2 regions of the Pantoea sp. C2G6 genome follow, and region 1 is predicted to be linked to the other one. Evidence: predicted binding sites of a transcription regulator. Region 1 holds the regulator's gene; the other holds the start of a gene.

Region 1 (3,386 bases):
TGCGCGTGAGTCTCCGACACCCGCACCCATTCAGTTTTACTAAGCCATGGCAAAAGAACACACTGACCGCACGACGCTCGATCTGTTTGCTGATGAGCGCCGTCCGGGTCGACCCAAAACCAGTCCGCTTTCGCGTGATGAACAGCTGCGTATCAATAAGCGCAATCAACTGAAACGTGACAAAGGACGCGGACTTCGCCGTGTCGAACTGAAAATGAACAGTGAAGCCGTCGAGGCACTCAATACGCTGGCAGAACAGCGCAATCTCAGCCGCAGCGAATTGATTGAACAGATGCTGCTGGCTCAGCTCAAACTGGATTAACGCGGGCAGATCGCACGCAGGAGCAAATGTCGAGGCTTTAACCGTTCCGCGGGTTTGCCTCGTCTGCTATTATTCGCTGAAATGTGCTGCGGCACACATCTCATCATCAGGATTTAAGAGGTTATTTTACTCATGGCACTCGTAGGCATCTTCTTCGGCAGCGATACCGGCAACACCGAAAATATTGCAAAAATGATCCAGAAACAGCTGGGTAAAGACGTTGCGGAAGTGCACGACATCGCGAAGAGCACAAAAGAAGATCTGGAAGCGTTTGACATCCTGCTGCTGGGTATTCCGACCTGGTACTACGGGGAAGCGCAGTGCGACTGGGATGACTTTTTCCCGACGCTGGAAGAGATCGATTTCAACGGCAAACTGGTTGCCCTGTTTGGCTGTGGCGACCAGGAAGATTACGCAGAATATTTCTGTGACGCGATGGGCACCATCCGCGACATTATCGAGCCGCACGGCGCGGTGATTGTCGGACACTGGCCAACTGAAGGCTATCACTTCGAAGCCTCGAAAGGCCTGGCTGATGATACCCACTTCCTCGGCCTGGCGATTGATGAAGATCGTCAGCCTGAGCTGACCAATGCGCGTGTTGAACAGTGGGTTAAGCAGATTTTTGATGAATTGCAGCTGAAAGAGATCCTCGAAGCCTGATCGACCCTCTCCGACTCAATGTGAGCGCCAGCTCACATTGAGGCAACGGAATTTCCTATAGAAATAATAGCCACATTTTTTTAACTTTCTCCGTTTAACCTGTAGAATACCCGCATCGATCTTCCGCTTATTTTCTCTGGCAACAGATAGAGCTAAGCGAAATGTTAATAGATAACGGTCAGAATCCTCGCCGGTCCGGTGACCTTCTCCCTGACACAGGATGATTCTGGCACGCCCGTTGAGTTTTCATTTCACCGCTTCAGTTCTATAATGAGACGCAAATGAGAATTGATATAGACAGATCGACATTCAAGGCGACAAGCCACAAAAGTGAATATTAGTAACAGGACAAAATCCGCATGACTGACAACAATACCGCATTAAAGAAGGCTGGCCTGAAAGTCACGCTGCCCAGACTAAAAATTCTGGAAGTGCTTCAGGAACCTGAGTGCCATCACGTCAGTGCGGAAGATTTGTACAAACGCCTGATCGACATCGGCGAAGAGATTGGTCTGGCTACCGTTTACCGCGTCCTGAACCAGTTTGATGATGCCGGTATCGTGACCCGTCACAACTTCGAAGGTGGCAAGTCCGTCTTTGAGCTGACGCAGCAGCATCATCATGATCATCTGATCTGCCTCGACTGCGGCAAAGTTATCGAATTCAGTGACGAGTCGATTGAAACGCGCCAGCGTGAAATCGCCACCCGTCACGGTATCAAACTGACTAACCACAGCCTCTATCTCTATGGACACTGTGCGCTGGGCGACTGCCGTGAAGATGAAACGCTGCACGACCAGTAAACCTGGGCAGCCTGAAACAGAAAAACCGGCCTGTGGCCGGTTTTTTTTCGTCAATTTTTCGTCACAACCTCAGGCAACCAGCGTTTCGTGCAGATAACGCCAGCGCGGAATCGAGCTGCTGCAATCCAGAATAGCCAGCGAGATCCGGCTCTGGTTGTCACCGTCCATCATCTGCATTTCACGATACTGAACGGTGATCTCATTTTCATGATGAGAGAGGATCACATGTTCACAGGTGGCGATGCGCATTCCCTCACGCTGCCCCTGCAACTGGCGAAAAAGATCTTCCACTTCGTTCAGGTTGTACTCTTTCCCTTTTGGGGTAACCATGCGAAATTCGGGGTGAAAGTAGGACATCAGCAGCTGAAAACTGTCGTCTGAACCGGCGGGCTGATTAAAAATACGTTCAATGAGCTGATGTAATACGACGACACTGTGTCTGGCTTCCTGGGCGAGAACTGTCATTTTTTTTCCTTCTGTAACTCGCGGGGCAACGTCTGAGAGCGCATAGCCTACCTGAAAGCTGTTAATTCACACCCGGAAATTGATTAATTTTTTTAAACTCAGATTTCTCTCACGGCGGCAGATTGATAGTGCAGAATCGAGGGCAGTATAAATGTCGGTGATGGCTGAAATCGGGCCAATAAAAAAGGGCGAACAGTCGCCCTTTTGTCATTTTGTGAGGTCAGCGAAAAATATTATTCGCCGGTTTTGGTCCAGGTATCCCGCAGACCAACGGTGCGGTTAAACACCAGCTGTGACGGTTTTGAATAGACGCTGTCGGCGCAGAAGTAGCCTTCACGCTCAAACTGGAATGGCACAGACGGCTCGGCGTCACGCAGACCAGGTTCCACAAAGCCCTGTTTGATGGTCAGGGAGTCAGGATTGATCACCGCGAGGAAGTCCTCTGCCGCGCCCGGATTCGGCACGCTGAACAGACGATCGTATAAGCGGAATTCGGCTGGCTGCGCGTGATCCGCAGAGACCCAGTGGATCACTCCTTTCACCTTGCGGCCATCGGCTGGATCTTTGCTCAGCGTATCCACGTCGCTGGTGCAGTAGATGCAGGTAATGTTGCCCGCTTCATCTTTTGCCACCCGTTCAGCGCGGATCACATAGGCGTTGCGCAGGCGCACTTCTTTGCCCAGCACCAGACGCTTATATTGCTTGTTCGCCTCTTCACGGAAATCGGCACGGTCGATCCAGATCTCACGGCTGAACGGCACTTCGCGCGTGCCCATCTCCGGCTTACCAGGATGGTTCGGCATGGTGACGATTTCGCTGTGGCCTGCTGGCAGGTTCTCGATCACCACTTTCAGCGGGTCCAGCACGGCCATCGCGCGTGGCGCGTTCTCGTTCAGATCGTCGCGAATGCAGGACTCCAGCGAGGCCATCTCTACGATATTATCCTGCTTGGTGACGCCAATGCGACGGCAGAACTCACGGATAGAGGCGGCGGTATAACCGCGACGGCGCAGACCTGACACGGTCAGCATCCGTGGATCGTCCCAGCCTTCTACATGCTTCTCGGTCACCAGCTGGGTCAGTTTACGCTTGGACATCACCGCATATTCGAGATTCAGGCGCGAAAACTCATA
Region 2 (3,386 bases), on a different contig from region 1:
TCGAAGGCGTAGAGCAGCGCCGCGCGTCCGCTGATGTGATCGTCCTGACGGCGATCGCTGCCGCTGTTGTTAGCCACAATACGGTCATAACGGCCGGAGAGATCGAGATGCCAGCGGTCCAGCTTCATCTCATCCTGCAAATAGAGGCCGGTCTGGTAGTAGCGACGGGTTTTGTCCGCCCAGCTGTAGGCTGGCATGTCACCCACCTGCTCGCCGGTGACGGCATTAAGCTGCGTGGCCATGCCGCCTGCGGCGCTGATTTCATTCTTATAGCGGTGATACTCCGCCCCCAGGGTCACGCGATGCTCCAGCTCGCCGGTGGCAAACTCCGCCTGTAAGCGGTTATCGGTGGACCAGGCGGCCAGCGAAGAACGTTCGCCCGAGTAGTAGCGGTTCAGCAGGTCGGGGTTAACCGCATCCCAGCCAATCTGATAGACCTGATCGAGATCGACATCGGAGTGGCTGTAGCTGCCGGTTGAGGCGAAAGACCAGACGTCGTTAAAGCGATGGGTGAAATCGAAACTGTAGATCTGCTCGCGACGCTTGAACTGGTCGAGGTTGCTGTTGCCTTCGTAAAAGCCGTTGCTCAGCTTATAGCCGTTATGTTCGGTGATGCTGCCGTCACCGGGAACCGAACCGTGATAGCCGCCGGAGGGATCTTTTTGCAGATAGGCTTTGAGGATCAGCTGGGTATCTTCGTCCGGCTGCCACATCAGCTGTGGCATCAGCGCATATTTCTCTTCCCGGGTGTGATCGTACTGGGTATCGCTGTTGCGGGTCACGCCGGTGAGACGAAACGCCCACTGGTTGTTAATCGCGTTGGTGTAGTCAAACATCGTGCCGGTGGTGGCGTTGCTGCCCGCCTGCACCTCAATATGTCCTTCTTCACTGAACTGCGGGCGTTTGGTCACCATATTGACCAGCCCGCCGGGCACCGTCTGACCATAGAGCGCTGACGAGGGGCCTTTGATCACATCAATTCGCTCCAGGAAGGCGTTGTCGACCTGCAATACGTTGAAACTGCCGCCGTCGCTCATAACCCGCATCCCGTCGAGGAAGGTGTTATCCACATCACCGCCGTGGAAGCCGCGCAGGGCGACCGTGTCGTAACGGGTGGCGGCACCGCCGAAGTTGGTAAAGACGCCGGCGCTGTAGCCCAGTGCCTGATTCAGCGTCAGCGCGCCCTGATCCTGCATCTGCTGGCGGGTCACCACCGACACCGACTGGGGCGTGGTCACCAGCGGACGATCGCTTTTGGTCGCGCCCTGGCTGGTGGTCGCCAGATAACCCTGGGTCGGGGATGCAGCGGTTTCCGTGGGCTGGGCCGTGACCACCATATCATCGGCGGCAAAGCTCAGGACCGGCGCGGTCAGCGCCAGCGTACAGAGGGGAAAATAACCTTTCAGCGGCAATGGCAGTTTCATTGAAATTCCTTTCATAGCAAAGGCTCAGGCAGGTTGGAAAAATTAATGATAGGTAATCTCATTATCATATTGAGAATTATTACCGTTTATAAATTCGCTGCAATTTTGCCTGTTGATGAAAGAAGGTCAAGTAAAATTCGCTGAGTCAGGTGGGGGGATACCACCGGCAAGGCCAGCGGTATCCCGAGTGGATCAGGGTTGAGAGGCAGACGCCTGCGGAATATCGTGGGCGCTGTTACAGGTTTTCTCTTTCGGGCAATACTTGTCCAGCAGCTTCAGGGTGACGCCGTTGGTCCAGCCAAAACCATCCTGGAGCGGGTATTCACCGCCGCCGCCACCACCGAGGTTTTTGCCTTCCACCACATATTTTTCCACCAGCTTATGCTCGCGGTCGTAGGTGCTCTGCACGTTCTGCAGGAAGCGCAGCCCGACCTCTTTCGCCAGTTTCGGCTGGTTGTAGTGCTCCAGTCCCTCAACCGCCACCCATTGCAGCGGGGCCCAGCCGTTAGGCGCGTCCCACTGCTGGCCGTTATTCACCGTGGTGGTCACCAGACCGCCCGGTTTCAGCAGCTGTTTCTCCACCGCGCGGGCGGTGCTTTCCGCCTGCTTATCGCTGGCGACCCGCAGGTAGAGCGGAAACAGGGTGGCCGCCGTCAGCTGCGGATGGACCTGCTTTTTCTGCCAGTCGTAGTCGGCGTACCAGTTCTGTTTGCTGTCCCACAGATAGCGGTTAATCGCCGCCTGGCGCTTCTCCGCGCGATCGGCAAACTGCTTCGCCCGATCCTGCTGCTTATTCATCTGGTAGCCTTTCGACAGCGTCTGCTCCAGATGGAACAGCAGGCTGTTGAGGTCCACCGGGGCGAGCTGGGTGGTGCGGATGGTCGCCAGGTTATGCGCATCGGTAAACCAGCGTGAGCTGAAATCCCAGCCCGACGCCGCACCAGAACGCAGCTCGCGGTAGAGTTCGGCTTTATTACGCTGTGGCGCTTTCTGTGCGGTGGCGATGTCATCCATCCATGACTCGGTTCGCGGCACGTCGCGCGCATCCCAGTAGCGGTTGAGCAGGGTGCCATCGGCCAGTTTGATGACCCGCTTGCTGGCTGATCCGGCGGCGACGCTGTCGCTGTCCGCCATCCAGTAGTCATACTCTTTCTGCAACTGCGGCAGATAGCGGGTGTAAGCCTTGCCATCGTCGTGCGTCGCCAGCAGATCGACCATCATGCTAAAGAAGGGCGGCTGGGAACGGCTCAGGTAGTAGCTGCGGTTGCCGTTGGGGATGTGACCGTAGCGGTCGAGCAGGGAGGCGAAGTTATCCACCATATCCTGCACCTTATCCCAGTGTCCGCTCTCCGCCAGACCCAGCATGGTGAAGTAGCTGTCCCAGTAGTAGATTTCGCGGAAGCGACCACCCGGCACCACATAGGGTTTGGGGAGCGGCAGCAGCGAATCATACTGGCCGGCGCTGCTGGCGGTGCGGGTCAGCACCGGCCACAGGCCATCAATGTGGTCACGCAGATTCTGTCCGGCCGGTGGCACATATTTGTCGCCCGCTTTAGGCAGGGTAAAGTTGGCATCGACAAAGCGTTTCAGATCGAAATTGCGCTGTTTCTTCTGCATCTGCCAGTCGGCAAGAATGGAGGCGGGATCGAATTTAGGCACCGCATCCGCAAAGGTTTTTTGATCGGGATAGAACTTCGCCTGCTGCACGGCATTAAATAGCGGTCCTAAACGTACATCCGGCGGCTGCGGCTGATTATTCAGCATGCGGGTCTCGTCGGCATGGGCGGTGAAAGCGGGCACACTCAGCAGTAAGGTGAGCAGAAGGGGCGCATAACGCTGACGCCGGTCAGCGGCGTTTACCTCAAATTTTGTCATCGGTTTTTCTCCTTGTCCGAAACGCGGCCGCACGTAACGCATTGACCACAGGACCAACTTTAGACCTTATCTGACCACTTCACCCTG

Evidence for each region. The regulator Fur, encoded in region 1, represses iron uptake genes when iron is present. The targets are predictions, from matches to a motif close to ATAATAATGAGAACNACTATCAA.
Region 2: the regulator Fur is predicted to act here: its motif matches at 1,470-1,492, upstream of ACCW71_RS01920 (TonB-dependent siderophore receptor).

What each region holds. Positions count from the first base shown of each region.
Region 1 is NZ_JBGMNJ010000020.1:10,167-13,552, reverse strand. Features, by position in the region: gene ybfE (LexA regulated protein) at 47-322, shown strand; gene fldA (flavodoxin FldA) at 455-985, shown strand; gene fur (ferric iron uptake transcriptional regulator) at 1,345-1,788, shown strand; gene ACCW71_RS19195 (hypothetical protein) at 1,858-2,253, opposite strand; gene glnS (glutamine--tRNA ligase) at 2,487-3,386, opposite strand, start outside.
Region 2 is NZ_JBGMNJ010000001.1:398,748-402,133, forward strand. Features, by position in the region: gene ACCW71_RS01920 (TonB-dependent siderophore receptor) at 1-1,424, opposite strand, end outside; gene treA (alpha,alpha-trehalase TreA) at 1,617-3,299, opposite strand.